Regions from separate parts of the Micromonospora sp. CNZ297 genome, predicted to be linked through region 2. Evidence: riboswitches for the same ligand, from Rfam matches in the RefSeq annotation. Region 2 holds a riboswitch; each other region holds the start of a gene.
What was found. A riboswitch is a leader RNA that binds a small molecule or an ion and turns the genes downstream of it on or off. The one in region 2 is predicted to bind cyclic di-AMP.

Region 1: another riboswitch for cyclic di-AMP. It lies ahead of FB454_RS30810 (coiled-coil domain-containing protein); the one in region 2 lies ahead of FB454_RS20305 (C39 family peptidase).
Region 3: another riboswitch for cyclic di-AMP. It lies ahead of FB454_RS22495 (transglycosylase family protein); the one in region 2 lies ahead of FB454_RS20305 (C39 family peptidase).

What each region holds. Positions count from the first base shown of each region.
Region 1 covers NZ_VISU01000028.1:40,032-49,919, forward strand. Annotated here, with positions in the region: gene FB454_RS30800 (helix-turn-helix transcriptional regulator) at 23-364, opposite strand; gene FB454_RS30805 (carbonic anhydrase) at 532-1,185, shown strand; gene FB454_RS30810 (coiled-coil domain-containing protein) at 1,245-2,273, opposite strand; cyclic di-AMP (ydaO/yuaA leader) riboswitch at 2,278-2,408, opposite strand; gene FB454_RS30815 (YibE/F family protein) at 2,563-3,837, opposite strand; gene FB454_RS30820 (SHOCT domain-containing protein) at 4,000-4,209, opposite strand; gene FB454_RS30825 (metal-sensitive transcriptional regulator) at 4,336-4,635, opposite strand; gene FB454_RS30830 (heavy-metal-associated domain-containing protein) at 4,716-4,922, shown strand; gene FB454_RS30835 (hypothetical protein) at 4,959-5,939, shown strand; gene FB454_RS30840 (heavy metal translocating P-type ATPase) at 5,957-8,212, shown strand; gene FB454_RS30845 (CsbD family protein) at 8,280-8,453, shown strand; gene FB454_RS30850 (YbaB/EbfC family nucleoid-associated protein) at 8,629-9,045, shown strand; gene FB454_RS30855 (hypothetical protein) at 9,045-9,368, shown strand; gene FB454_RS30860 (WXG100-like domain-containing protein) at 9,371-9,865, shown strand.
Region 2 covers NZ_VISU01000011.1:125,867-135,754, forward strand. Annotated here, with positions in the region: gene FB454_RS20290 (MFS transporter) at 1-917, shown strand, start outside; gene FB454_RS20295 (copper resistance CopC/CopD family protein) at 1,064-2,578, opposite strand; gene FB454_RS20300 (hypothetical protein) at 2,909-3,181, opposite strand; cyclic di-AMP (ydaO/yuaA leader) riboswitch at 3,573-3,713, shown strand; gene FB454_RS20305 (C39 family peptidase) at 3,923-4,723, shown strand; gene FB454_RS35470 (recombinase zinc ribbon domain-containing protein) at 5,141-5,476, opposite strand; gene FB454_RS35475 (hypothetical protein) at 5,488-5,952, shown strand; gene FB454_RS20320 (hypothetical protein) at 6,166-6,597, shown strand; gene FB454_RS20325 (cation transporter) at 6,757-6,984, shown strand; gene ccsB (c-type cytochrome biogenesis protein CcsB) at 7,053-7,982, shown strand; gene FB454_RS20335 (hypothetical protein) at 7,997-8,539, opposite strand; gene FB454_RS20340 (hypothetical protein) at 8,611-9,054, shown strand; gene FB454_RS20345 (PH domain-containing protein) at 9,677-9,888, shown strand, end outside.
Region 3 covers NZ_VISU01000013.1:171,561-181,448, forward strand. Annotated here, with positions in the region: gene FB454_RS22485 (M4 family metallopeptidase) at 254-2,317, shown strand; gene FB454_RS22490 (YbaB/EbfC family nucleoid-associated protein) at 2,460-2,909, opposite strand; gene FB454_RS22495 (transglycosylase family protein) at 3,098-3,757, opposite strand; cyclic di-AMP (ydaO/yuaA leader) riboswitch at 3,756-3,914, opposite strand; gene FB454_RS22500 (LLM class flavin-dependent oxidoreductase) at 4,073-5,635, shown strand; gene FB454_RS22505 (winged helix-turn-helix transcriptional regulator) at 5,682-6,158, shown strand; gene FB454_RS22510 (SDR family oxidoreductase) at 6,190-6,888, shown strand; gene htpG (molecular chaperone HtpG) at 7,282-9,174, opposite strand; gene FB454_RS22520 (FadR/GntR family transcriptional regulator) at 9,312-9,888, shown strand, end outside.

The DNA of each region.
Region 1 (9,888 bases), on a different contig from region 2:
GCACACGTGGTGCCGGCCCGGGTCACCCGTCGGCGGCAGCGTCCCCGGCCGACTCGGCGGCGAACAGGGCCAGTAGCGCGCCGACCTGCTGGTCGGCCTCGGCCGGGTGCCGGAAGCGGCCCTTCGGGTTGATCGTGTACTCGTTGCGCCGTCCCACCCGCGTACGACGCAGGTAGCCCCCGGCCTCCAGGTCGGCGACGATGGCCTGGGCCGCCCGTTCGGTCACGCCCACCTCGTCGGCCACGTCCCGCAGCCGGGCGGTGGGGTTGCGCGCGATCGCCAGCAGCACGTGGCCGTGGTTGGTGAGGAAGGTCCAGTTACGGCGGCTCCCGTCCTCAACTGGTGTGGTCGCCATGGTGGTCATGCTATGGCCACGTCCGCCACCTGCCGAATCGGCGCGGTCCGGGGCGGGGCGCCGACGGGAAAGTATGAAATGCGTATCACGAATCTTGACGTGCCCCCAGGTGCGTGTGACCGTGGGTCGCGAGGCCGTTCGGCCTGGTGGTTCCCCAGGTAGACGAGGTGAGGGACATGACGCCGAGCACCCCGGAGCAGGCACTGACCGAACTGCGTGCCGGTAATCACCGGTTCGTCACGGGCGTCCCGCAGCATCCGAATCAGGACGCCGGGCACCGGGCGGCTGTGGCCGACGGCCAGCACCCGTTCGCGGTGATCGTCGGCTGCTCCGACTCGCGGCTCGCCGCCGAGATCATCTTCGACCGCGGTCTCGGTGACCTCTTCGTGGTGCGTACCGCCGGGCACACCGCCGGGCCGGAGGTGCTCGGCAGCGTCGAGTACGCCGTCACCGTGCTGGGCACCCCGCTCGTGGTGGTGCTCGGGCACGACTCCTGCGGCGCGGTCCAGGCCGCCCGGGAGGGGGTCCGGACCGGCGCCGCCCCGGCCGGGCACCTGGGCGCTGTGGTGGACGCGGTCTCGCCGAGCCTGTTGCGCGCCGCCCGCCAGGGGGTCGAGGACCTCGACGGCATCGTCGACGTCCACATCGCGCAGACCGTGGAGACGCTGCTGGCCCGGTCCGCCGTGCTGGCCGAGCGGGTGGCCGCCGGGCGGTGCACGGTGGTGGGCATGTCGTACCGGCTCGCCGGTGGCGAGGTGCGGACCGTGGCGCAGGCCCCGGCCCCGCTGCCCGCCCCGGCCGCGCCCGCCGACCCGGCGCTGGCCGGCTGATACGCACGGACGACGAAGAAGGGGCCGCCCGAGGGCGGCCCCTTCTCGTGGTGTCCGGGTCAGAGCATCGACATGTGGACGTGGTCGGTGTGGTTCGAGGGTCCGCTGTACGAACTCCAGCCGGTGGCCGGGAACCAGATCTGCCGGTTCCAGATGACGTAGTAGATGCCCAGCCGGTCGGCGTTGCGGATGAGGAAGGCGGCCACCTCGTTGCCGTACCGGCGGGTGTCGTTGTTGTGCCAGGGCGCGAAGCCGCTGTTCTGGAGCGACCAGTCGCACGCCTTGCCCTTGGGGTGCTCCCACGGCCCGCCGGGCCGGTAGCAGCCCACGAAGCGCTTGAAGCCCGCGCGCCGGACCTCCTTGTACGCGTGCAGCGTGCGCGGCGTGACGCAGCCCGAGGTGGTCGGGTCGTCCTCGCTGCACGACTCCGCCTTCCACCCGCCGTCGGCGGTGCGGCCGGGGCCGATCTTGGCGACCGGTGAGGTGGCGGAGACCAGGCCGCCGGTGAAGCCGAGACCGCCGACGAGCTTCAGCGCGCGCTCGGCCTGCACCTTCTCGCGCTCCATCGCGTTCTTCTGCTTCTCCTGCTCGCGCACCTCGGCGTCGAGCGCGATCTTGGCCTGCTCGGCGCGGGTCTTGACCGCGTTGATGGCGGCCAGGCGCTGCGCGTTGAGGAGGTTCAGCTCGTCCAGGGCGTTGACCCGGCGGACGAACGAGTCGGGTGAGTTGCTCTCCAGCAGCATGGCCATCGCGCCCATCCGGCCGGTCCGGTAGGACTGGGCAGCGAGCTGGTTGACCTGCGGGCTGAGCGCTTCGAGCTCGGCCTGTGCCGTCTTCACCTCGGCCGCCAGCCGCCGCTGGCGGTCCTGGGACTTGGCGAGCTTCGCCTTGGCCTGGAGGAAGGCCCGGTTGGCGGCGTCGATCGCCTCGGTGATGAGCGGCGGTTCGCCGTCCTCCTCGTGTCCCGAGGGGTTGCCGGGGGCCGCCGCGGTGGGGGCCGCGGTCGCCGGGGTCGGCCCGGCCAGCACGGCCAGCGAGGCCAGCACGGCCACCACGGGTGTCAGCCAGCGGCGCAGGGGTGCCGTCACAGTGTTCCCTTCCGTCGGCCGCCGACCGGGTTAGCTGACGGGTTCGGGACGGAAGTGGCCCCTACCGCTGTCGCGGATTCACCCCATGTACCTGGTTCCCCGGTTCGCCCGCAGGCGATTGGGCGGCGGCACCGCTGGCGCCGGTGCGCGCCTTCGGCGGTGACCGGCAGCGAGGTTACCTGACAGCACTCCTGAGGATCTACGTCCGGAAGCCGACCAATAGCGAGATTTCGCCGTGGCGCACCGTGACCAGCGTCGCGTTTGAAATCGATGGTCACGCTGCGGAGTGTCACCATGCGGCCTCCGTACTCTTCCCGCCGCCCAGGGCCTCCAGCGCGTCGTCGCGTCCGGCCGGCGGCCGGGCCGCGGGTGGCGCCGGCTCCGCGCCGCGCGAGCGCCGCCCGGCGGTGGTCACGATCGCGGCCAGTCCGGTCGTCAGCGGTACGGCGGCGATCAGGCCGAGCGTCGCCACCGCGCTGCGGACGATCTCCTGGGCGAGGAACTCGCTGGTGAGGATCTCACTCACCGGGCGGGAGTCGGCAACCAGGAGGAGCAGCAGCGGCAGCGAGGCGCCCGCGTACGCCAGCACGATGGTGTTGACGGTGGATGCGATGTGGGCCCGGCCGACCCGGGTCGCCGCCCGGTAGAGCTGCCGCCGGGACAGTCCGGGGTTGGCGTGCGCCAGTTCGGTGACGGTGGCCGCCTGGGTGACTGTGACGTCGTCCAGCACGCCCAGCGAGCCGATGATGATGCCGGCCAGCAGCAGCCCGTGCAGGTCCACGTCGCCCTGGAACATGGACAGCGTGGTGGCGTCCTCGCTGCCGAAGCCGGTCAGGTGGGTGGCGGACGTGGCGAGCAGGCCGAGCACGCCGGTGACCACCAGGCTGCCGAGCGTGCCGAGCACCGCGACCGACGTCTGCGCGGTGATCCCGTGGGTCAGGTAGAGCACCACGAACATGATCAACGCGGCGCCCACGATCGCGACCAGCAGCGGCGGCTGGCCGGCGCCGATGCCCGGCAGCACGAAGCCGAGGAGGATGGCGAAGCTGGCCACCAGGCCGCCGAGCGCGGCGAGCCCGCGCCACCGGCCGAACGCCACGATCGCGGCGGCGAACAGCACCATCAGCCAGATCAGCGGCGTGCCGCGCTGGTGCTCGGCGATGTTGTAGGACTTCACCGCCGGGTCGGCCGGGTCGGTCAGCTCGACCAGGACGACCTCGTCTCCGACCGCGACCCGGGGTGCGCCCGGCCCGGCCGGGATCGGCGTCTCGACCTGCCGGCCCGCGTCCGGGCCCTGCTCGGCGGTGACCGTCACCGTGCCGCAGGGGCCACCCCCGCCCTCCGGGGCCTCCGGGGTCGGCGGGCAGGGCTCGGTGACCACCCGGGTCACGGTGCCGTGGTAGCGGGGGACGTCAGCGCCGCCGACCGGCTCCCGGTCCTGCCCGGGCCAGAGCACCAGCGCCGCGATCACTGTGAGCGCGAACAGCGGCACCACCACGGCGACGAGCAGCCGTCGTACGCCCGGCGGCGCGGCGGGTGCGGGGCGGGTGTGGTCGGCACCCATGGCGTCTCTCCCAACGGTCGCGGCGACGCCTGGTCCGCCGGACCGGTCTGGTCACCCGGCCGGCGCGGACGTGTCGACCACGTCCGGGTCGTCGCCCGGCCATGGTAGACAGCCCGGCCGGCCGCTCCCGGGCGGCGCGACCGGTGACGCGCCCCGCTCGGGTCAGGCCAGGCCCGCCCGGCGCCGCCGGTACTCGTCCTCGTCGATCTCGCCGCGGGCGTACCGCTCGTCCAGGATGCGCCGGGCCGTCGTCGGGCCCAGATACTGCGGGCCGGTCCACCGCACGGCCGCCCAGACGAGCCCCGCCAGCACCCCGAGCACCAGCAGGGACCAGATCCACATCCAGCCCATCATCGGGCTCTGCCACATCATCGGGCCGCCCTCCGTCCGTCGCCGCGGGTCCGCCGGTCCGGCCTGCCCGCCACTTCGACGGTACGTCCGCCCGGGCGCGTCGGCACGGGTCGATGTGCCCTGGTCCTGAGGGCCGGAGGTCCCCGCTCAGCCGCGCTTCATCAGGCGCCCGACGGCGGCCATCATCTCGGTCGCCATCTCGTCGGCCCGGCCCTCGGCGGCGCCCTCGTGCATGCAGTGCCGGGCGTGGCCGTCGAGCAGGCCCAGGCCGACCTTGTCCAGCGCCGCCTGGATGGCCGAGATCTGGGTCAGCACGTCGATGCAGTAACGGTCGTCCTCGACCATCTTCTCGATGCCACGGACCTGGCCCTCGATCCGGCGGAGCCGGGCGAGGAGTTGGTCCTTGCTGGCGGTGTAGCCCCGGGTCGGGCTGGACGGCGCGGTCATGAAACCGAGGATAGCGTACCCCTCGGGGGTATGCTAACGTTCGGGACGTACCCCTGGGGGGTATCAGATCGGAGGGCGAGATGGAGACCACCTACCAGGTGAACGGCATGACCTGCGGGCACTGCGTCAACTCGGTGAGCACCGAGCTGAGCGCACTTCCGGGCGTCACCGACGTCCAGGTCGACCTGGCCGGCGGCCGGGTCACCGTCACCAGTCAGAACCCGCTGGACGTGGACACGGTCCGCGCGGCGGTCGACGAGGCCGGTTACGACCTCGTCGGTGTGTGACGGGTCCGGCGGACCCGCGACAACCGAGGAGACACCATGAACACGGCGACGAAGCTCAGCGGCTTCGCGCTCGGCCTCGTGGCGGTGTTCGGCGCGGCGTACGGGATCGGCAACCTGACCGATCCCGTCGCCCCGGCCGCCGAGACCCGACACGACGACACCGACAGCGACCACGGGGCCGGCGACACCGGCCACGGTGACGAGAGCCAGGCGGGCGGCGCCTCCGCGCACCTGCCCGGCGGGCTGCTCGTCTCCGAGCGCGGCTACACGTTCCAGCCCGCCGGCGCCCCGGCCGGGCAGTTCGCCTTCCGGATCACCGGCCCGGACGGCGCGCCGGTCACCCGCTTCGAGGTGGCCCACGACAAGCGCATGCACCTGATCGTCGCCCGCCGGGACCTCTCCGGGTTCCGGCACGTCCATCCGGAGATGACCGGCGACGGCACCTGGCGGGTCGCCTCACCGCTCGGCGGCCCCGGCGTCTGGCGGGCGTTCGCCGACTTCACCCCCGAAGGCGGCGAGCCGCTGACCCTCGGCCTGGACGTCACGGTCCCCGGCGAGCTGACCGCCCGGCCGCTGCCGGCACCGGCGACCAGCACCACCGTCGACGGCTACACGGTCACCCTGACCGGCACGCCGGAGCCGGGCCGCACCAGCCGGCTCACGCTCTCCGTCAGCCGTGACGGGCGGCCGGTCACCGACCTCGCGCCCTACCTCGGCGCGTACGGGCACCTGGTGGCGCTGCGGCAGGGCGACCTGGCGTACCTGCACGTGCACCCGGAGGGCACGCCCGGCGACGGGCGCACACCGGCCGGGCCGGCGATCACGTTCGCCGCCGAGGTGCCCTCGGCCGGGGCGTACCGTCTCTACCTGGACTTCCGGCACGGCGACGCGGTGCACACCGCCGAGTTCACCGTCCTGGCCGGCGACCAGACCGCGCCGGTGCCCACCGCGCCGGCACCCACCACCGCACCGACCCCGGACGCCGGACACGGCACCCCGGGTCACGGGCACAGTTGAGCGCCGGAGGTGCCGCGATGACTGCCACGGGAAAGGCGCTGCCCACCGCGCCGAACCTGATCGAACTGGCGATCGGCGGGATGACCTGCGCGTCCTGCGCCGCCCGGATCGAGAAGAAGCTCAACCGGATGGACGGCGTCGAGGCGACGGTGAACTACGCCACCGAGAAGGCCACCGTCCGGTACGCCGACGACACCGCGCCGGCCGACCTGATCGCCACCGTCGAGAAGACCGGCTACACCGCTGTGGTGCCGCCGCCGCCCGAGCAGGCGGAGGCGGCAGCGGCCGGGGAGCCGGTGGACGAGCTGCGCACCGCGCGTACCCGGCTCTGGGTCTCCGCCGTGCTCACCTTGCCGGTGATCGTGCTCGCCATGGTTCCGGCCTGGCAGTTCGACTACTGGCAGTGGGCCTCGCTCACCCTGGCCGCCCCGGTGGTGGTCTGGGGCGGGCTGCCGTTCCACCGCGCCGCGCTGATCAACCTGCGGCACGGCGCGGCGACCATGGACACGCTCGTCTCGCTCGGCACGCTGGCCGCGTTCGGCTGGTCGCTCTGGGCGCTGTTCCTCGGCGACGCCGGCATGCCCGGGATGAAGCACCCGTTCAGCCTCGACATCACCCGCGGCGACGGTGCCGGCAACATCTACCTGGAGGCCGCCGCCGGGGTGACCGTGTTCATCCTGGCCGGGCGGTACTTCGAGGCGCGCTCCAAGCGCACCGCCGGGTCGGCGCTGCGCGCCCTGCTCGAACTCGGCGCCAAGGACGTGGCGGTGCTGCGCGACGGGCAGGAGACCCGGATCCCGGTCGGCCGGCTCGCGGTCGGGGACCGGTTCGTGGTCCGGCCCGGCGAGAAGATCGCCACGGACGGTGTGGTCGAGGAGGGCACGTCCGCAGTCGACGCCAGCATGCTCACCGGCGAGTCGGTGCCGGTCGAGGTGGGCCAGGGCGACGCCGTGGTCGGCGCCACGGTGAACGCGGGCGGCCGCCTGGTGGTCCGCGCCACCCGGGTCGGCGGGGACACCCAGCTCGCCCAGATGGCGCGACTCGTGGAGCAGGCACAGACCGGCAAGGCGGCGGTGCAGCGGCTCGCCGACCGGATCTCCGGCGTCTTCGTGCCGATCGTGATCGCGCTGGCCGCCGGCACGCTCGGCTGGTGGCTCGGCACCGGCTCCGGGCCGACCGCCGCGTTCACCGCCGCGGTGGCCGTCCTGATCATCGCCTGCCCGTGCGCGCTCGGCCTGGCCACCCCGACCGCGCTGCTCGTCGGCACCGGGCGGGGCGCGCAGCTCGGCGTGCTGATCAAGGGGCCGGAGGTGCTGGAGTCCACCCGCCGGGTCGACACAGTGGTGCTGGACAAGACCGGTACCGTCACCACCGGCCGGATGGCGCTGGCCGAGGTGCTGCCCGCCGACGGCGAGGACGCCGACGAACTGCTCCGGGTGGCCGGTGCGCTGGAGGCCGCCTCCGAGCACCCGATCGCGCGGGCCGTCGCCGAAGCCGCGGCCGAGGCCGGACCGCTGCCTCCGGTCGGCGAGTTCGCCAACGCCGAAGGGCTGGGCGTGACCGGCACCGTCGACGGCCGGACCGTGGTGGTCGGCCGGGCCCGGCTGCTGCGGGAGCGGGGTCTCGACGTACCCGAGGAGGTCGAGCGGGCCGCGACCGGCGCGGAGGCCGCCGGGCGGACGGCGATCCTGGCCGGCTGGGACGGGCGGGCCCGGGGCGTGCTCGCGGTGGCCGACGCGGTGAAGCCGACCAGCCGGGCTGCTGTCGCGCGGCTGCGTGAGCTGGGCCTGAAGCCGGTGCTGCTCACCGGCGACAACACCACTGTGGCGAAGGCGGTGGCGGCCGAGGTCGGCATCGACGAGGTGATCGCGGAGGTGCTGCCCGCCGACAAGGTCGACGTGGTCGAGCGGCTCCAGCGGGAGGGCCGCGTGGTCGCCATGGTCGGCGACGGGGTGAACGACGCCGCCGCGCTGGCCCGGGCCGATCTCGGGCTGGCCATGGGCACCGGCACGGACGCGGCCATCGAGGCGGCCGACCTGACGCTGGTCCGGGGCGACCTGATGGCCGCCGCGGACGCCATCCGGCTCTCCCGGCGGACGCTGGCGATCATCAAGGGCAACCTGTTCTGGGCGTTCGCCTACAACGTCGCGGCGCTGCCGCTGGCGGCGGCCGGACTGCTCAACCCGATGCTCGCCGGGGCGGCCATGGCGTTCTCGTCGGTGTTCGTGGTGGGCAACAGCCTGCGGCTGCGGAGCTTCCGCCCGATCGGGTGAGGGGATTGAGCCGACGGCCGACGGGGTAACCAGTTGTCGTCAGGCAACCGCATCAGTGGAGGTCATCATGGGTCTGGACGACAAGATCGACAACGCTTCCCAGGACACCGCGGGCAAGGTCAAGGAGGGCGTCGGCCGGGCGACCGACAACGAGCGCCTCGAGGCCGAGGGCCGCAACGACCAGGCGGGCGCCAAGCTCAAGCAGGCCGGCGAGAAGATCAAGGACGCCTTCAAGAGCTGAGTACGCGACGCACACACGCCACCGGGTCGGCCCACGGGCCGGCCCGGAGTGCTGTGTACGGACGGTGACGATCCCGAGTGGCGGATGCCACCGTCCACATCGATCCGGCGGGACCACCGGGATCGGCTCCGGTGCATAGGATGCGAGGCGACCTCGAATGCGGAGGAGCTCCTCGATGGCCGATCCCGCCGACCCGTCCGGCTTCGGCCGGGTGCTGTCCGAAACCATGGCCGCGCTCCAGCGGCAGACCGATGCGGGCGAGCAGGTGGCACCGCCGGAAGGCGTCGGTGAGGCCGCAGACGGCCTGATCCGGGTCACCGTCGGCCCACCCGGACAGGTCACCGGGCTGACGCTCGACCCCCGTGTGATGCGGATGGCCAGCGAGGCCCTCGCCGAGGAGATCGAAGCTGCGGTCAACGCGGCGCTCGCCGACCTGCGGGAGCAGGCCGCCACCGCCCCCGGCGAGGTCGACCTGGGCTCGCTCGGTGAGCAACTGCGCCGCATCCAGGCCGACGCGGGGCGCCAGTTCAGCATGTTCACCGACGCTCTGATGCAGGCCCAGGACCGGCTCGCCCGCCAGGACGGGCGCTGATGCCGGTCGAGGTCGATCCGGAGCGGCTGGGTGCCTCCGGATCGGCGCTGGACGGCGTCGCCACCCGGTTCGGTGCGGCGTTGACCGCCTTCCGGGCCGAGCTGGCCGGCTTCGGCCGTCCCTGGGGGGCCGACGACATCGGCTCACTGATCGGCGCCGCCCACGACGAGGTCTCCGCGTTCGCGTTCGAGTGCTTCGACAGCGCGCTCGACGAGATCGCCGCCGCCGGCGCCGACCTCGGCAGGATGGCCGTCCGCTACGCCGAGACCGAGGCGGCCATCACCCGCAACCTCGACGGCCTGCGGCGGAAGCTGGGAGGCTGAGCATGGGCATGGAGCTACCCGGCGAGCTGCGGTCGCTGCTCGGCGTACTCGGCTACACCTGGCCCGAGGCGGACGAGACCAAACTCTTCGAGATGGGCAACGCCTGGATCGGGTTCTCCGGCACCCTCTCCGGCGTGGTCACCGAGGCGAACACCGGTGCGGCGACGGTCTGGACCCAGCACACCGGCCAGGACATCACCGCGTTCCAGACCTGGTGGAACAAGGAGGACAGCCCGGCCGACAGCCTGCGCGACGGCGTCACCGCAGCCGTGCTGACCGGGACCGGGCTGATCATCTGCGGCGCGATCGTGCTCGCCCTCAAGGTCGCCGTCATCGTGCAACTGGTCATCCTGGCCATACAGATCGCGCAGGCGATCGCCACCGCGGCTGTCACCTTCGGCGCCTCGCTGCTGGAGATCCCGATCTTCCATGCGCTGGCCCGGACCATCGTCGGCAACCTCGTCCAGGAAGCCCTCTGGAAACTCGTCGACGGGTGAGGTGACATGGGCGGGGGTAGAGC
Region 2 (9,888 bases):
ACATCAACATTCCCATCGCCGCGCTCGCGCTGCTGGCCACCCCGGCCCTGATGCCCGCCGGCGGTACCCGCCGCGGTTCGCTGGACGTGCTCGGCGCCCTCACGGTCACCATCGGTCTCGGCGCCGCGGTGTACGGCATCGTCCGCGCCCCCGAGGTGGGCTGGGCCTCTGGGCAGACCTGGCTGGTGCTCGCCGGAGCCGTGGTCGCCCTCGCGGCGTTCGTCGCCATCCAGGCGGCCCGCCGGGAGCCGCTGATGCGGCTGTCGATCTTCCGGGCGCCGAACCTCGCCGCCGCCAACGTCGCCCAACTTCTGCTCGGTGCGGCGTGGATCCCGATGTGGTTCTTCCTCAACCTCTACCTGCAGCAGGTCCTCGGCTACAGCGCCTTCCCCAGCGGCGCGGCACTGCTGCCGATGACCATCCTCATCATGATCGGCATGATCGCGCTCGCCCCGCGCGCCATCGCCCGCTTCGGCCCGAAGCCCATGGTGGTCACCGGCCTCGCGGTCCTCGCCGTCGGACTCGGCTGGCTCGCGTTGGTCCGCCCCGACGGCAGCTTCACCGTTGACGTGCTGCCGGCCTCGCTGGTCGCGGCGCTGGGTATGTCGCTGGCGTTCATCCCGTCGCTCGGTACGGCGATCTCCAGCGCCCGCCCCGAGGAGGGCGGACTCGCCTCCGGCATCGTCAACACCGGCTACCAGGTCGGCTCCGCGCTCGGCCTGGCCGCGATGACCGCGGTCGCCTCCGCCGCCGGCGCCGACCGGCTCGGCGATCTGCCCGCCCTCACCGACGGATACTCCGCCGCCTTCGTCGGCGCCGGGATCATCGCCGCCGCAGGCGCCCTCACCGCCGGTCTCACCCTCCGCGCGGCCAAGCGACAGCCTGTTAACGAGGCCGAGACAGTACCCGCGGCCTGACCGAATCCATCAACCGCCTGTCTGACGCCGGTGGATGAGTCTGATCCCGACTGATCCACCGGCGCATTCATACGATCAGCGCCCGACCCACGCGAGGCGGCCCTGGCGGTGAGGTGCCCTCGACTCCTGTCACGCGCTGCTGCCGACTACGTCTCGGCGTTGACGAGGATCGCGGTGACCAGCACGACGGCGACCATCAGCAACGCCTCGACCAGGACAGTGCGGCGTAGCTGATAAGTGGCGTCCATCGCGCGGTCATCCAGCCTGGGCACGACGCGCCGGCTGTTGTACAGCCCGACGAGGGCAACAGCCGCCACCAGGGCGACCTTGACGAGAAGCACCCGCCCCCAGTCGGTGGTCACGAGATGGCCCGGCCGTTCCAGGATCAGCAGGGTCAACGCGACGCCAGCGACACCCGTGAGCGCTACCGCGGCGGTGGCCGGTATGGAGAATCGCACCGCCATTTCGGCGGCACCCGTCGGTACGCCGAGGCGGGCGCGGCTCAGCAACAGGGCAGCCAGGAGAAGAACTCCGCCGACCCACACCGCGGCGGCAATGGTGTGGGCGAAATCGGCCGCCACGACGACGGCCCGAGGTTCCGCGGTGACGGTGTGCCCATCGACCAGAAAGGAACCCAGCAGCAGTGCCACGGTGACCGCCATGAGCACAGGCCGCACCGGTCGCGCTCGCACCCGCTGAACGCCGTCGCCGGCCGCGCTGACGGCGGCAGCCGTCACCAGGTTCCGGGAGTCGGTGGGTATCGCTGCGACGGTCGGAACGGAGTGACGCCCGACCGCGTGCCGGCCCCGAATCAGCGCCGCTTCGAGTGAACCGGACACGAGCAGACCGGCCGCACCGGTGAGTCGCAGGACCAGGCCGGCGGCCACCGGTGTCTGGCTGAGGGCGGTCACCGACGAGGCGCTGGCCGCCGAGGCGAAGGTGCCCTGCTCGCTGAAGACCGCCGCGAGTGCAACCAGCTCAAAGGCCGCTCCAGCCGCCACCGCCAGCCCCGCCGTCCGCACCCAGATCTGCACCACCCGGATGTCACTGCGTGTGCCGACCAGTGTGGTCAACGCGAAGACAAGACCACCGACACCGAGCAGGATCGCCCCGTAGGAAAGCCAACGCCCGACGGCGCCGACAAACCGCACCGGCGCCTGTTCCGCGTCGGCGGTGTGGCCAACAGCGTGTCCTCCCGCGTGTGCCGACGGCGAAGCCGGGGGCACACCTGGCCCACCATGGCCGGCATGTCCGTGCGGGCTGGCTGTTGCCTGGGGTTTAGCGGCCGTTCCGGGCGTCGGGGGAGGCGAGGCCACCGTAAACGTGATGACACCCGTCAGGGGGTGGGCGTCCGGGGCCGCGACGCTCCATCGCAGCTTGAACGTGCCGGTGGTCAGGCGAGCGGTCGGGTGGACCAGCCACGTTCGGCCTCCGTCGGGCGTGTGGCTGGCGGCCGGTAGGCCGATGCCGTTGCCGTCGGAAAGCTTGAATCCCGCTCCTGTGGGCGTGCCGGCGGCGCTGAGCGTCAGCCGGATCTCCTGGACGGCGCCGTCGATCCGCGCGCCGTCGGCCGGAACGGCCCGGAGCAGCTTGAAATGTGCGGCCGCAGGGGAAGCGAACCCGAGGGCCACGATGAGGGCGGGAAACAGCGCCAGCCACACCCGAATTGCCCAGCGCGCGGCGCGACGTGCTGGCGACTGAGGACATGCGAGACCCGGCGATGCAGCAAGCAAGGTCAGGCCGCCCGGCGACGCCGCTGGAAAGGCACTGTTGATCCTTCCGCCAAGGAGGCGCGGGCCGGTGCCCACACATCGCTCCCACGTGGTGCGGTCGCCATCCTAGGTCAACTACTACCCGCCCTTAGTAGGGGCGGGTCAGCTTCGACGATCCAGAAAGTCAGGTTGGGGGAGAGCGCCAGCATGGTGGCATCGCCGACTCGCAACGGCGACGGACTGCGCCGGGAGTGGTGCGAGGCATTGCCGCGGTCCCGGTCAGCCGTGGTCGGGTCGCTCTGTGGCCCCGCGGTGACGGATTTTGAAGCGGGCCACCGCGATCAGCGCGACGATCATGCTCTCGTACGCGGTTCCCACTTGCTTCGCGCGGCGCGCGCCCAACCGTCGGCAGGGCGGCGATCCGGCCTTACGCCGCCCGCCGGGATTGGGTTGATTTTCGTCGAAGCCACGTCGACATTCGAACGTCGAGCTACCCGCGGTCTGCGCGGGCTGACTGCCGGGTGTCACGAGCGCCGCCAACTTCATCTCCATGAACGCCTGTGCGGTAACGGGGAGCTCGCACTGACTTGTGTCTGCGCGCGGCCTCGGCCCGTACCACCACTACCGCCGCTGCTGCCGGCCCGGGTTTGCTGAATTGTGACTGAAATTGGTGTGGGGCTACGTACGGCCGCCCAGGAAACGGCCATTCGGGTGAGTATGCGGCGATCGGCCAAGCAATTGAGCGCCAACAGCATTCCGATGTCCGGTTACGTCCCGAGGGTTCCGCTATAACTGCTCGTCCCATTGAGTGGCATGAGTAACTGGAGGTTCCGATCAGAGTAGCGATGTTCGAGGCTTATGCAGGTGGGAGCCCTTGGCATACGACGTACCCACCGGTAATGTCGGCGCGTCCGGTGCGGTTTCCGATCGCAAGTGGCGACGCCGCTCCGACCCGCCTAATCGTGATCTCATGAACCGGGGACCCAGGCAACACCGGGGTGAATCCGCGAGCCACGGCCCGCGGTAGGGCGTACTTCCCGCCCGAATCCGTCAGCTAACCCGGTAGGCGGCCACGGAAGGAGTGCCAGCCTCGTGCGAAACACCTCCCGATACTCCCCACGCCTCCACGGCATCGCGGTGCCGACACTCGCCTGACTGTGAGTCCCGGCAACTGCCCCCCAGCCCGGCCCACCGGGCGCTCCCCATCCCCGCGGCACCCCGCCCAGTCACAACGTGCGTGAGTTCCTCCGCGCGTCGGGCCGGCCTGTGCCGCTCCAGCCCGTGGAGGAACACATGAAGCACCACATGAAGCGTCAGCTGCGGCGTCTTGTGACCGAGCGCCCGTACAAGATCATCGCCGGCTCCGCCGCGGCGCTCGTGCTCGCCAGCGGCGTCGGCACGGCGCTGGCCGCCACCGATCACAACGCGCCCGTCCGCCAGGGGAACACCGCCGCCGGGCTGGCTCCGCGGCTCGGTGATGTCGCCACCCGCGGCGAGGCTCGCGTCGCCGCCGAGCCGTCGCCGTCAGCGAAGGACAGGGCCACGACCGACCCGGACGTGACCAAGAAGGCGAGGCCGAAGCCTCCGTCGACCAAGGTCCTCGACCACACCTACGAGGCGCAGACTGCCTACTGGAACTGCGGCCCGGCCGCTGTGCGCAACGCGCTCAGCGCGAGCGGCGTCGAGACCACCCAGGACGCGATGGTCGCCCCGCTGAACGCTGGCGAGAACGGCACCAACTCGGCGGAGGACACCACTCGCGGGCTCAACCAGATGGTCAAGGGCAACCCGTACCGGACGCACATGATCCCGGGCCAGGCCGCGACGCCGGCGCAGATCGACCAGCTCCAGGCCGACGTGGTCACCGCCATCACCGACGGCCGTGCCGTGGTCGCCAACACCGTCGGCTCCGCGACCGATACAGACGGCGGCTGGCACTCCTTCCCCGGCGGCCACTACATCGCCGTGGTCGGATATAAGGACGACGGCCGGACGGTGCGGATCGCCGACTCCGCCGACCCGAACATGGCCGCCTACTGGATGACCACCATCGACCTGGCGAACTGGATGGCCACCCGCGGCTACTCCGCCTGATCCCATCTCCGGCCCTCGGGCACCGGCTCGTTCGAGCCGGTGCCCGTCGCCTTTCGGTTCGCGCCCAGTAGCAGGCAGGACGGCACGTCGTGCGCCCTCTGGTATGGCTCAGCCGATCATCTTGTGCGGTCAGGTTAGGTGCCGCCCGACGCGGCGGGCAGGGGCGAACACGTACAGGTCCAGCATGCCGGGTGGGTTGGCCAGGCCGGGGCCGCCGGCGCGAAATCCGAACCAGCCCCTCTGTGGACTTTGGTGCGTCACCGATAACGGCATGACGCCGACACGGGAAACTCCATAGTGCCGCTCGCTGCTATAGGATTACGGCATGAGCACCCATGCTGAGCATGGGTGCCGTGACTTTGTGTCCGAATCCCTCGGACACAACATCTCCACATATTGATCATGGGTTGAACGGGCTCACTTGCCTGAGGCTCCTGTGGTCGGTGTACATCGTTCCTGATCGCAGATGATGCTGATCTTGTTTCTGTGCAGGAGCGCGGCCAGGTCATGCGGGTTCTGGGCGTCGCTGGCGAGGCCGGGATGTCCCATCAGTCGCGCGATGATGTGGTCTTCCCTGAGGTAGAGCATCTTGCGTCGGCCGTTGGTGGGCTGTTGGGTGCTGGTGTGGCCTTGGCGGCATCGGTAGCCCGGACGCTGGTTGATCCAGTGGGATTCCAGTCTTCGGCCGCATGGTGCGCAGCGCAGCAGGCCGGTGAACAGGTAGCGGCGGGCAGTCCCGTCGTGGCTGGCCACAACTGCACACCGTGCTGTTCGAGCAGGGGTGCCAGGTGCTGCAGCTGGTTGGCGGAGAATGCTCGTTCGTATTCGCCGACCACGATCGCGTCGAACCCACGGTGCGGATCGGGGAGCGCGGCCAGCAGCGCGGCGGCCTGCGGACGCTGCCGCCAGCCGCGGCGGCGCGAGCAGCCGGCATCGAAGTACTCGGCGACGATCAGCCCGTGACCGGCGACGAGTTCGCTGGCGCAGTCCCGCTGCCAGTGCCGGGACGTCACCCGGTCTTGATGCTCGATGGTCGACATCCGGCCGTAGAACGCAAACCGCAGACCACCCTGCCGCCGGACGCGCGGCTGCGCGCCGGCGTGCGGCTGGCTGTTGAGCCATCGGGTCATGGGATCCGCGGGATCGTCACTCTGGTGGTCCGACACGCCAACATTTCTACGAAGGATCTTCATGGTCGAGTCGGACAAAAAGTCCGCTGCGCTGGATGAAGGGCTGTCGGGCCGGAGCCGGTGGTAGCCGCCCGAACAAGGCGGTCCAGCTACGACCGCCCGATGCAGGCCGCGCCGACGAGTGGCCCACGGGACTTTCGAACGCGACGTGGTGACGCAGTGGTTCGCCGACCTTGAGATAAGCATCCGGGGCAGGACGGGAACCCGCACCCGCACGACGGCTGCGGCCGTGGAGTGTCGTAGTCTGCGCTGGTGACGTGGGACGGTCCGGCTGGTGCGATGCGCGGCTACCGCGCTGTCGCGGTGGCGGTCGTCGTCGCTGCGGTTCTGGTCCTGCACGCGCTGCAGTGCGCTAGGGGTCTGGACACTGCGACACCTTCGGCGGCTGCCAGTTCCACGACCTCCCTCGCTTCCTACGACGCGTCTGCGGCCCTGAACAGCCTCGCTGATGCCCTCGCCTCCGCCGATCCGGAGGCGACTGACGGGCATCATGCGCCGGCAGATGGCGGGAGCGTGGCCGTGACGGCCTGCCTGCTGTTGCTGGTGATCGGCGGCGCTGTCGTACTGGCGGCATTCCAGCGCTGGGTCCGCCGGCTACCTGTTGGCCGGGGGCTGCGTCACCGGCCGGTGAGCCGGCCTGTGACGGTCCGGCTGCTGTCACTGTTGTGCGTGTCGCGGGTGTAGAACCGGTTTGCGGTTGTGAGCCCGTGGCGGTCCACGCGTCCTGATACGTGGCCGGCTGAGTAGCCGTCGCGGGCCTTCGTTCCTGCCGAGTCTGCCAAACGTGGTCCTGGCCAGTCGGCCAGCAAGCTCGGCTGTCCCTTCGTCGGGTCTGAGGATGCCGTGAACGACACCGTCACTTACATGCTGGCCGTGCGCGGGTTGTGCTGCGACCGTGCGGAGAGCGCAGTACGGCGAATTTTGGAAGATCTGCCGGGGGTGCATCGGGCGCACGTGTCCGCAGCAGCGGGCCGCGCGGTGGTGGACGCCGACCCGGTCGTCGTCACCGCTCCCGTGCTGACCGCGGCGCTCGCCGCGTCCGGCTATCCGTCCCGGCTGGAATCGCTCTGATCTCCGGCCCGCCCGCCGCCTCCTGATCGGGGCGTGCGGTAGCGGGTTGACTCATTCGTGGAGAGTCGATGGCTGCTCTATCTGACAATCTGTTCACTCTTGCTCTCCTCGGCCACCTCACGGCCGTGATCGCCTTTGCCGCGGCCCAGGTGGCACCGCGGCGGGTTGCCGTACCGGTTCCTGCGACGGTGCCTGCGGCTGCCGTCCCGACGATGGCTGCCGTGTCGCGCCGGGTTGCCATCGGGCGCGTCGTCGGCCTGGGCGCGGTCGGGGCGGCCGCGGCGGCGCAGGCCGGCAGCCTGGTCGCCCGGGCGGCCGCGGCGGGGCGCGTGCCGTGGGGAAACATGTACGAGTTCATCGTGGCGGTGACCCTGGTCGGGGTGCTCGCCTGGCTGGTCCTGGCGGTCCGGCGCCCCGCGTTGCGGCCACTGGGCCTGTACGTCGCGGTGTGCGCGTTGGTGCTGCTCGCCGCGGCGGGCCTGCACGTGTACACGCCGGCGGGTCCGCTGGTACCGGCGTTGCAGTCGGTGTGGCTGGCGGTGCACGTCAGCGCCGCCGCAATCGCGTCCGGGTTGTTCCTGATCGGGTTCGTCGCTGCCGTGGCCCTGCTGCTACGGGCGCGTTATGAGCGACGGGGCACGCCGAGATCGGGGGATCTGCGTGACACCTTGGCGGCGCGGCTGCCCGCGATGGCGGTGTGGCGGCGGCTGTCGTTCCGGATGCACGGGGCGGGCTTCCTGGTGTGGACCTTCGCGGTGATGGCCGGAGCGGTGTGGGCGGAGGCGGCGTGGGGCCGCTTCTGGGGCTGGGACCCGAAGGAGACGTGGGCGTTCATCTCCTGGGTGGTGTATGCGGCCTACCTGCACGCGAACGCGACCGCGAGTGTGCGGGCCACCACCGCGGCGTGGGTGGCGGTGGTGGGCTGGGCGACGATGATGTTCAACCTGTTCGCGGTGAACCTGGTGATCTCTGGTCTGCACTCCTACGCGGGGGCCTGAGCCGTGGTCAGCCGCTACTTGACGGGGTTTGCGCCGCGGCCCGCGGCGGTTGTCGCACCTGCGTGCGGCGCGGAGCTCTCCTCGTCGTGCGGCGCGGCGGCGGCCGAGAGCAGCCGGGCGAACAGCTGGGCGGTGCGGGCGCCGGTCATGCCGGTGCCCGTGAACCGGTGGGTCACCCCGTTGACGTGTTCGATCGTGACGGTGATGCCGCCGTTGGCCTGCTCACTGCGGGCCGCGCTGATGTCCCGTACGTGGATGGCGGAGCCGGGGTGGCGCTCGGCGCGCCAGAGCAGCACTGCGGCGACGGCTGCACCGATGCCGCCGGCGATGATCAGGCCGACTGTCGCGGCGGTGGCCCACAGGCCGACGGCCGGGCCGATCGCGTGGCCGACACCGATGGAGATGGCAGCGAGGCCGAGGCCGAGCATCACCGCTCCGGCGGACCAGTGCAGCAGCCTCCGCCAGCGGGTGGCGGCGGGGGTGATCCACACCGTGGTGTCGTCGGAGCGGAGGCTGGCGGTCTCGCCGGAGTCGAGCGCAACGGGGAACACCTTCACGCCGCTACCGTACGTCACGCAGAGAGAGGGCGGACAACATGCCTGGCTTCCCGAGCGGCTATCGTCGGGGCGTGTCGCCCTGGCTTCGTCCCCGCTGGCTCGTTGGCCACGTGCTCGTCGGTGTGGTCGCGGTGGTGTTCCTGCGGCTGGGCTGGTGGCAGTGGCAACACGCGCGGCAGGGCAACACCCTCAGCTACGGGTACGCGTTGCAGTGGCCGCTTTTTGCCGCCTTCGGGGTCTTCTTCTGGGTCAAGGTGGTGCGCGAGCGGTTGAGCCACGCCGACGTCCGACGGCAGGGGGGCAGGCCGCAGGCAGCGGTGCCGTCGCTGGGTCACAGCTGGCGCTTCGAGCGCAGCGACCCGGACGGCGCGGCGCCGGCGCGGATGACGCCCGCCGCTGTGACGCAGACCGACGCCCAGGATCCGCAGGTGGCCGCCTACGAGGACATGCTGCGGTGGCTCAACGACGACCCCCGCCGGCACGTCTCGGACTACCCGGGCTTCCAGGACCGCTAGACCTCGACACCTCGAACGCGCCGCTGCCGGCACGGTCCCGTCGCACCGGCGTCGATGACGGCTGCCGGCTCAGGCAAATGCCGCCAGCGGTCTCCGCGGCGCCGAGCCTGCTGACAGATGTCCGCATCGACACCGTGCCGCCACCACCGCGCCGCTGCGCAGACAACCACCTGCGGCCGCGCCTGTGCGAAGGTCGTCACTCCAGTGCCGTGAGGCGTCCCGCCGGCGGCTCCCGCCACGCTGCTCTCCGGCTGCCCGCGGACGCGGCCGCGCCCGATAGGCAGCTCCTGGCGTCGGGCCTCGCCTCGACGACCATGCGTGGTTCTGCCGGCCGCTGCTCGTCGAAGTCACGCCTCGACCGTCGGTCGCGGCCCACGCGTGGGCGTCCTCGACCGGTGGCGGACGAGCGCCGCTGCGGTGTGCTTCCGCCCGGCCCGCCTTGCCAGCCGACCGGCATGGCTAGCGACGGCCCGTGCGGCCGAACACCCGACGTTGACCACGAGGACCAGGAGGGTCTGTGAACATGAGTACGCCGGCGACAGCCGGGCACGACGATCCGGCGGCCGGGGACGTGACGGTGCGGCCGAGGCGGATACGGCAGATCAGCCTGGGCGCCGCAGCGGTGATCCTGGCGATCAACGTGTACGCGGGGCTCACCTTGAGTGGAACCACCTCCAACGGGGGAAAACTGTTTCCCGCCGACCGGTGGGCAGTCATCGGGGTCGGGGTGTTATTCACCGGGCTGACCCTGCTGCCGTGGCGGCTGCGGGTGCAGGCCGACGTCGAGCGGGTGCGGGTGCGCAACCTGCTCGGTGATGTCACCGTGCCGTGGCA
Region 3 (9,888 bases), on a different contig from region 2:
TGCCTGGATCGGCGCGCGCGGCGGCGCGCCCGACTGTCAGCCGTTGCCCAGGTCACCCATTGCTCCGGGCTCGGGCGGCGTGTGATTGTGCACCAGCGAGCCGCCGACCCCCGGCGAATCGCGACGGTCGATCTGTCGACCCGGAGCCACGCCGGCAGCTCCGGTGACCGGCCGTCACCCTGCCTCGCACCACCGCGCCGCCCGTCCCCACCGGGCTCCGTGCGGCGCGCCTGTAGAACAGGAGCAAACCCCCGTGAAACTCTCACCTCGCCTCGCCGCGCTCACCGGCGCGGCCGCGGCCGGCCTGCTCGCCGCAGGCACCGCCGCCGCCGTGCAGGCCGCGCCACCCGGACCCGCCGCCCCCGACCCGGCGCAGGCCCGCGCGACCGCCGCCGACTCGGCCCGCGCCCTGGTCGCTAGCCGCCCCGCCTACCTGCAGGCCGGCTCCGACGACGCGTTCGTCCAGAAGCCGGTCATCTCCTCCGAGGGCACCCAGTACGTGCCCTACGAGCGCACCTACAAGGGCCTCCCGGTGGTCGGCGGCGACTTCGTGCTCGCCACGGACTCGGCCGGCAACCTGAAGTACGCCTCGGTCGCCCAGCAGCGGCCCATCGGCGCCCTCGCCACCACGCCCGCGCTGACTCCGGCCGCCGCCGCGAAGACGGCGCGCGCCCAGCTCAAGACCGTGAACGCGGTCGAGGGCACCACGCTCGTGGTCTACACGCTCGGCGCCGCACCGGCGCTGGCCTGGGAGACCACTGTTCGCGGCACCGGCGCGGACGGGCCGAGCCGGCTCACCGTCGACGTCGACGCCCGCACCGGCGCGGTCCTGCGCAAGCAGGAGCACGTCGTCCGCGGCACCGGCACCGGCGCCTGGAACGGGCCCAGCCCGCTCACGCTCAACACCACCCAGTCGGGCTCCACGTACACCATGAAGGACCCGACCGTCACCAACCTGAGCTGCCAGGACGCGGCCAACAACACCACGTTCAGCGGCTCCGACGACGTGTGGGGCAACGGCACCGCCACCAACAAGGAGACCGGCTGCGTGGACGCGTTGTTCTCCGCGCAGACCGAGCACAAGATGCTCGCCCAGTGGCTGGGCCGCAACGGCGCCAACGGCAACGGCGGCTACTGGCCGATCCGGGTGGGCCTCAACGACCAGAACGCCTACTACGACGGCAGCCAGGTGCAGATCGGCAAGAACACCGCCGGCCAGTGGATCGGCTCGCTGGACGTGGTGGCGCACGAGATCGGCCACGGCATCGACGACAACACCCCGGGCGGCATCTCCGGCGGCGGCACCCAGGAGTTCGTGGCCGATACGTTCGGCGCGGCCACCGAGTGGTTCGCCAACGAGCCGTCCAGCTACGACGCGCCCGACTTCCTGGTCGGCGAGAAGATCAACCTGGTCGGCTCCGGCCCGATCCGCAACATGTACAACCCGTCGGCGCTCGGCGACCCGAACTGCTACTCCAGCAGCATCCCGTCGACCGAGGTGCACGCCGCGGCCGGCCCGGGCAACCACTGGTTCTACCTGCTCGCCAACGGCAGCAGCCCGACCAACGGGCAGCCGTCCAGCTCGACCTGCAACGGCAGCAGCGTGACCGGCCTGGGCATCCAGAAGGCCATGAAGATCATGTACAACGGCATGCTGCTGAAGACCTCGTCCTCGTCGTACCTGAAGTACCGCACCTGGACGCTGCAGGCGGCGAAGAACCTCTACCCGGGCAGCTGCGCGGAGTTCAACACGGTCAAGGCGGCCTGGGACGCGGTGAGCGTGCCGGCCCAGTCCGGTGACCCGACCTGCGCCGGCGGCACCCCGACGCCCACCCCGAGCACCACGACCACCCCGCCGTCGGGCGGCTGCTCCGGCAACAAGCTCGCCAACCCGGGCTTCGAGTCCGGCAACGTGAGCTGGAGCGCCTCGTCCGGCGTCATCACCACCGCCAGCGGCCAGGCCGCGCACGGCGGCTCGTACAAGGCGTGGCTGGACGGGTACGGCTCGTCGCACACCGACACGCTCAGCCAGTCGGTGACGATCCCGGCCGGCTGCCGGGCGACGTTGAGCTTCTGGCTGCACATCGACAGCGCGGAGTCGACCACCAGCACCGCGTACGACAAGCTCACCGTCAAGGCGGGCAGCACCACGCTGGCCACCTACTCCAACCTGAACAAGGCCACCGGCTACGTGCAGCGGTCCTTCGACATCTCGTCGCTCGCAGGCACCACGGCGACCATCTCGTTCAGCGGCGTGGAGGACAGCTCGTTGCAGACGTCCTTCGTCGTCGACGACACCGCGGTCACCCTGAGCTGACCGTGGCGTGCGCGGCCGGTCGTCGTCCTCCCGGCGGCCGGCCGCCTCGCCGTGTCAGGCCCGGCGTCCCGCCGTGTCAGGCCCGGCGTCCCGCCGTGTCAGGCCCGGCGTCCCGCCGTGTCGGGCCGGCCGTTTCGCCGTGTCAGGCCCGGCGCGCGCCCTGGGACGCGGTGCCGCGGTCGCGGTGGATCCGCGCGGCCGCCTCGTGCATCGCGCGGCCGAACAGCTCGGCCTGGTCGCCCATGCTGCCGAGCCGGGCGGCGAGCGCGTCGGCGTCGGCCCGCGCCGACGCGCTGACCCGGGCGTCCAGCTCGGACAGCGCGGCGTTGGCGGCGGTGACGAAGTGTCCGCAGAGGACGTCGAGGGGCTCGCCGGCCAGCTCCGGGTCGATCGTCACGGAATCCAGCCGGCCACCCTGGACGGCGACCGCGCGGACCCGGCCGCCGGCGGCCGTGCCCTCGGCGCGCAGCAGGTCGCCGGGCTCGCCGTCGGCGTGCGCCGAGGCCCGGGAGCGCATCGCGGTGAGCGCCTGCTGCGTGCGGGTCAGCAGCTCGTCGATGCTCGCGGCCGCCGAGAACGGGTCGTTGGTCATATCCGCGCTTTCTTCACGTCTTAGCCGAGCATCGTGACACTAGCAACCGGCTCCGACGAATCGCGGTCACCGCCGTCGCGGACCGTCTCCCGGACGCCGGGAGCAGGCCGGACACCGTCGACGCGGCGTGTCGCGGACGGGGCGAACGCCCGGCCGGGGCGACCCGGCCGGGCGTTCTCGGACCGCTGTCAGCGCAGCCGCAGCCGCTGACCGGGGAAGATCAGGCCGGGGTCGTCGCCGACCACTGCGCGGTTGCGCTCGTGCAGGGCGCGCCAGCCGCCGTCGACGCGCTGCGTCACGGCGATCTCCGACAGCGTGTCCCCACGCCGGACCAGGTACGTCCCGGCGCCGGACGACGGCTGCGGCGCCACCGTCGTCGTGGCGCGCTCGGGCGCGGCCCTGCGGGTGGCCGCCCGCTCCGGCGCGGCCTTGCGCGTGGCGGCCCGCTTCGGGGCCGCCTTTGTGGTGGCCCGCTCGGACCGGGTCGCCGCGCTCGCCGAGCCGCCCTTCTTGCCGCAGACCGGCCACGCGCCGATGCCCTGGCCGCGCCGCACCTTCTCCGCGACGGCGATCTGCTCGGACCGGCTGGCCAGGTCTGCGCGCGCGGCGTACTTCTTGCCGCCGTAGCCGTTCCAGGTGGCGCGGGAGAACTGGAGCCCGCCGTAGTAGCCGTTACCGGTGTTGATCTTCCAGTTGCCGCCCGACTCGCAGCGCGCGACCGCGTCCCAGTTGACGCCCGCGCTGGCCGGAGCGGCCGGGCCGAACAGGGTCGCGGCGCCGACGGCGGCGCCGGCCAGGACCGCTCCGAGGGCGGTACGGCGGCTTCGGGCAGAGTATTCAGTTGCCATGTGGATTCCTCCACGCCGACGAGGTGAGCTGTCGGGTTCGGGCCGAGGAGCCCGGCCGCCGGTGGCGGCTTCACCCCGAGGTGACGATGCACCGTGGAACGTGTGGTTCCCCCGCTCCCGCGCGAGGTCCGGTTACCGGGGACGGCGGCGGGATTTGGCGTTTCCGGCCCGCGGTGTCCGCGTCTGCGAACGAAACCGACGCTAGGAGCGATTTGTGACAATCGTCCACTTCTTGTGACGCTCTTCACCCGGCCGGGCTACCGGCGGCGGCGCTACGGTGGCAGGGCCAGGCAAGATCACGGGAGGGCTTGACGGATGACCGATCACGGACACGAGCTGACCTTCGGCGGCTTCATCACCCCCGCCGCCGGGCAGCCCGACCAGGTCGTGGCGCTGGCCCGGCTGTGCGAGCAGGTCGGGCTGGACCTGGTCACGTTCCAGGACCATCCCTACCAGCCGGGCTTCCTGGACACCTGGACGCTGATGTCCTACGTGGCCGCGGCGACCGAACGCATCCGCCTGGCCGGAAACGTCCTCAACCTGCCGTTGCGCCAGCCGGTGGTACTGGCCCGCAGCGTCGCCAGCCTGGATCTGCTCACCGGCGGCCGGGTCGAGCTGGGACTCGGCGCGGGCGCGTTCTGGGACGCGATCGAGGCGGCGGGCGGGCGGCGCCTGTCCCCCGGCGCCGCCGTCGACGCCCTCGACGAGGCGATCCGGGTGATCCGCGAGGTCTGGGACACCGGCAGCCGCGGCATGATCCGTGTCGACGGCGAGCACTACCGGGTGGTCGGCGCCAAGCGCGGCCCGGCGCCCGCGCATCCGGTCGGCATCTGGGTCGGCGCCTACAAGCCGCGCATGCTGCGCCTGGTGGGCCGCGCCGCGGACGGCTGGCTGCCGTCCCTGTCGTACCTGCCCAAGGGCCCCGACGAGCTGCCCGCCCTGAACGCGCTCGTGGACGAGGGCGCCCGGGCCGCCGGGCGCGACCCGGCCGCGATCCGCCGCATGCTCAACGTGACCGGCACGTTCGCCCGCTCGTCGGCCGGTTTCCTGACCGGGCCGCCGGAGCAGTGGGTGGAGGAACTGGCCGGGCTCACCCTGGAGCACGGCATCACCACGTTCATCCTCGGCAGCGACGAGCCGCGCGCGATCCAGATCTTCGGCCAGGAGGTGGCCCCCGCGGTCCGGGAACTGGTCGCCGCCGAGCGCGCCACGCCCGCCGGCGGCGCCCGGGAGGCCGCCGACGAGCCGACCACCGCCGGCGGCCCGAGCACGCTCGGCGTCACCCCCACCCCCGACCCGGGGGTACGCCTGAGCGCGCGCCGCCCGTGGGACGAGTCCACCCGCCCGAGCGCCCCGCCGCCGCCGGCCGGACACGTCTACCCGGCCCGGGGACAGGCCGCCGGGCAGCACCTGGTGGACGTGCACGACCATCTGCGCCAGGAGCTGGCCCAGGTGCGCGACCTGCTGGAACAGGTCAAGCAGGGCTCGGTCTCGCCGGGCCGGGCGCGGGCCGCGCTCAACGAGATGACCATGCGGCAGAACAACTGGACGCTCGGGGCGTACTGCGCGGCCTACTGCACGATGGTCACCCAGCACCACGGGCTGGAGGACGCCTCGGTCTTCCCGCACCTGCGCCGCTCAGAGGCCGGGCTGGCCGCGGTGCTGGACCGCCTCGAGGAGGAGCACGTGGTGATCCACGGGGTGGTGGAGAGCGTCGACCGGGCGCTCGTGGAGCTGGTCCGGCGGCCCGGCGACTTCACGCAGCTCCAGGAGGCGGTGGACCTGCTCACCGACACGCTGCTGTCGCACCTGTCGTACGAGGAGCACCAGATCGTCGAGCCGCTGGCCCGGCACGGGTTCTTCCCCGGCCAGCTGTGAGGTAGCTGACTTCTGCTTTCTTAAGTCAGGGGGTACCGTCGACGCCATGACGGACCTCCTTGCGCAGCGTGACTCCTGGTCCACCGCCAACTGCTCGATCGCCCGGGCGCTGGAGGTGGTCGGCAACCGCACCACGCTGCTCCTGCTGCGGGAGGCGTCGTTCGGCACCCGCCGCTTCGACGACTTCGCCCGGCGGGTCGGCGTCAGCGAGCCGGTGGCCGCCGCACGCCTCAAGCAGCTCGTCGCCGACGGGCTGCTCGACCGGCGTCCCTACCGGGAGCCCGGGCAGCGCACCCGCGACGAGTACGTGCTCACTGCGAAGGGAAGCGACCTGATCCCGGTGCTCGTCGCGCTGCGGCAGTGGGGCGACACGTACGCCGCCGACGAGGCGGGCCCGGCGGTGCGGGTGGCCCACGAGGAGTGCGGCGCCGCGGTGCACGCCCGGCTGCGCTGCGGCGCGGGGCACGACGTACCCCCCGGCGAGCTGGCCGTCCTGCCCGGTCCGGGCCTGCTGTCCGCCTGACCCCTCCCTTCCCCACACCTCGGAGCGAGACATGAAGATCGCTGGAAGCACCGCCCTGGTCACCGGCGCCAACCGCGGCTTCGGCCGGCACCTGGCCGCCGAACTCGTCGCACGCGGCGCCACCGTCTGGGCCGGCGCCCGCAACCCGGACACCGTGGACCTGCCCGGAGTCACCCCGGTACGCCTCGACATCACCGACCCCGAGTCGGTGGCCGCCGCCGCGCAGCGGGCCGGGGACGTGACGCTGCTGGTCAACAGCGCCGGCGTGAGCACCGGCACCGACCTGCTCGACGGCGACCTCGCGCAGATCCGGCTGGAGATGGAGACGCACTACCTCGGCACGCTGTCGGTGGTACGGGCGTTCGCGCCGCAGATCGTGGCCAACGGCGGCGGCACGATCCTGAACGTGCTGTCGGCGCTGTCCTGGTTCACGTTCCCCGGCGTCGGCGCGTACGGCGCGGCGAAGGCCGCCGAGTGGTCGATGACGAACGCCCTGCGCCAGGAGCTGGCCGGCCGGGGCGTCCGCGTCGCGGGCCTGCACGTGGGCTACATGGACACCGAGATGGCCGCCGCCGTACCCGGCCCGAAGGCCCACCCGGCCGACGTCGCCCGGCTCGCCGCCGACGGCATCGAGTCCGACAGCTACGAGATCCTCGCCGACGACGTGGCGCGCCGGGTCCAGGCCGGACTGTCCGGCGGTGTGGCCGCGCTCTACCCCGCGCTCCCCTGAGCCGACCCGCCTCCAAGGTGGCGGCGCCACCTCGGCGAGCCGTTGCCGACCAACCGGCTGCCACGACAACCGCCTGAGGTCCCTCCAAACGGGACCAGCCTCCCCCACCCTGGGACACCCAAGCGCTCGTCCCCAGTCTGGGAGACCCACCGTGATCAACACCAGTTCGGCGAAATGGCGGGGTCAGAGCCCGTCCGATACCACCACTTCGGCGAGCTGGAGTGGATCACGCAACTGACCCGACACCCGCCCGACCATCGACTTCCGAGCGGAGTCGACACCGGCTCGGCGAGGTGGCGGTATCGGTGGCATGCCGATACCGCCACCTCGGCGGCATGGAGTCGATCACGCCGGCTCGCCGGGGCGGGTCGGGCGAACCGGGTCGGGGTGGGGCTACAGGCCGCGGGCCAGGCGGTCGGCGAGGATCCGGGTGAACCGGGCCGGGTCGGCCAGCTCGCCGCCCTCGGCCAGCAGCGCCATGCCGTACAGCAGCTCGGCGGTCTCGGTCAGCGCGGCCGTGTCGCCGCCCTCCCCGTGTGCCTTGCGCAGCCCGGTGACCAGCGGGTGGGCCGGGTTCAGCTCCAGGATCCGCTTGACCCGGGGCACCTCCTGGCCCATGGCCCGGTACATCTTCTCCAGCGTCGGCGTCATGTCGTGCGCGTCGCCCACCACGCAGGCCGGTGAGGTGGTCAGCCGGGTGGACAGGCGCACCTCCTTGACGCTGTCGGCGAGCGCGCCGCCGAGGAACGTGAGCAGGTCGGCGTACTCCTGCCGTTCCGCCTCGGCCTTCTCCTTCTCCTCCTCGGTCTCCAGGTCAACCTGCCCCTTGGCGACCGAGCGCAGCGTCTTCCCGTCGTACGCGCCGACGCGCTCGACCCACACCTCGTCCACCGGGTCGGTGAGGATCAGCACCTCGTAGCCCTTGGCGCGGAACGCCTCCAGGTGCGGCGAGTTCTCGATGGTGGCCCGGTTCTCGCCGGTGGCGTAGTAGATCTCGGTCTGGCCGTCCTTCATCCGCTCCACGTAGTCGCGCAGCGTGGTCGGCTCGGCCGGGTCGTGGGTGCTGGCGGTGCGAACCAGTTCCAGCAGCGTCTCGGTGTTGTCCGGGTCCTCCAGCAGACCCTCCTTGACCACCGCGCCGAACTCGGTCCAGAACGTGCGGTACGACTCGGCGGACATGTCCTTGAGCGTGGCGAGCACCTTCTTGACCAGCCGCCGGCGCACCGCGCGGATCTGCCGGTCCTGCTGGAGGATCTCCCGGGAGATGTTCAGCGACAGGTCGTGCGCGTCCACGACGCCCTTGACGAAGCGCAGGTAGTTGGGCATCAGCGCGTCGCAGTCGTCCATGATGAACACGCGCTTGACGTAGAGCTGCACACCCCGGCGGCCCTGCGGGGAGAACAGATCGAGCGGGGCGTGCGACGGCAGGAACAGCAGCGCCTCGTACTCGAAGGTGCCCTCGCCGCGCATGTGGATCGTCTCGAGCGGGTCGGCCCAGTCGTGCGCGACGTGCCGATAGAACTCCTTGTACTCGGCCTCGTCGACCTCGTCCCGCGAGCGCGCCCAGAGCGCCTTCATCGAGTTGAGCGTCTGCTCCTCGCGGGTGGTGGCGCCGTCCTCGCCGGGCTTGTCGACAGTCATCCGGATCGGCCACGAGATGAAGTCGGAGTAGCGCTTGACGATCTCGCGGATCGTCCACTCGGCGGTGTAGTCGTGCAGGTTGTCGTCAGTGTCGACCGGCTTGAGGTGCAGCGTGACCGAGGTGCCCTGGGGCGCGTCCTCGACCTCCTCGATCGAGTAGGTGCCCTCGCCCGCGGACTCCCAGCGGGTGCCGCCGGACTGCCCGGCACGGCGGGTCAGCAGCGTCACCCTGTCGGCGACCATGAACGTCGCGTAGAAGCCGACGCCGAACTGGCCGATCAGATCCTGGGACGCGGCGGCGTCGGCGGACTCGCGCAGCTTGCGCAGCAGCTCGGCGGTGCCGGACTTCGCGATCGTGCCGATCAGGCCGACCACCTCGTCGCGGGTCATGCCGATGCCGTTGTCCCGCACGGTGAGCGTACGGGCGTCCTTGTCGACCTCGATCTCGATGTGCAGGTCGGAGGTGTCCGCCGACAGTTCCTTGTCGACGAGCGACTCCAGCCGCAGCTTGTCCAGCGCGTCGGACGCGTTCGAGATCAGTTCGCGCAGGAAGACGTCCTTGTTCGAGTAGATCGAGTGCACCATCAGCTGCAACAGCTGACGAGCCTCGGCCTGGAACTCCAACGTCTCGACGCGGTTGCTCACACCGACTCCCTCTCCTCTGGCGGGCCTACGGCGGAAAGGATACGAGGGGTGACGGCTGCGGCACGCACCGGCCGCCCCCGAAATCCACTGGTACAACCAGTTGACGGGTTGATGTGTTCGGGGCCACACTTCTGCGCATGACCTTCGATCCCGCGCCTCGTGTCTCGGTCTCCGACCACGTCTTCGGGCGGCTGCGCGACGCGATCGTGTCCGGCCGGTACGCACCGGACGAGACGCTGCCCGGCGAGCGGGAGCTGGCCGGCGCGTTCGAGGTCAACCGGCACGCGGTCCGGGAGGCGCTGCGCCGCCTGCAACAGCTCGGCCTGGTCCGGGTCAGCCAGGGCGGCGCGACCCGGGTGCTGGACTGGCGGGTCCACGCCGGGCTGGACCTGGCGCTGTCCCTGGCCCGCTCCACTGACGTACTCCCGGTCGAGACGCTGGTGCGCGACATGCTGGAGATGCGGGCCTGCGTCGGGATCGACGCGGCCCGGCTCTGCGCCGAGCGCGCGGACGCGGCGGTCGTCGCCGCCCTGGTCCGGGCCGCCGAGGAGTACGGCGACCTGGCCCCCGACCTGGACCTGATGAACGAGGCGAACATCGCCATCTGGCGGCTGGTCGTGCGCGGCAGCGGTAACACCGCCTACCAGCTCGCGTTCAACAGCCTCGTGGCTGGCACGTTCGCGGTCGGCGACGTCCCCCCGGACGCCCGCGCGG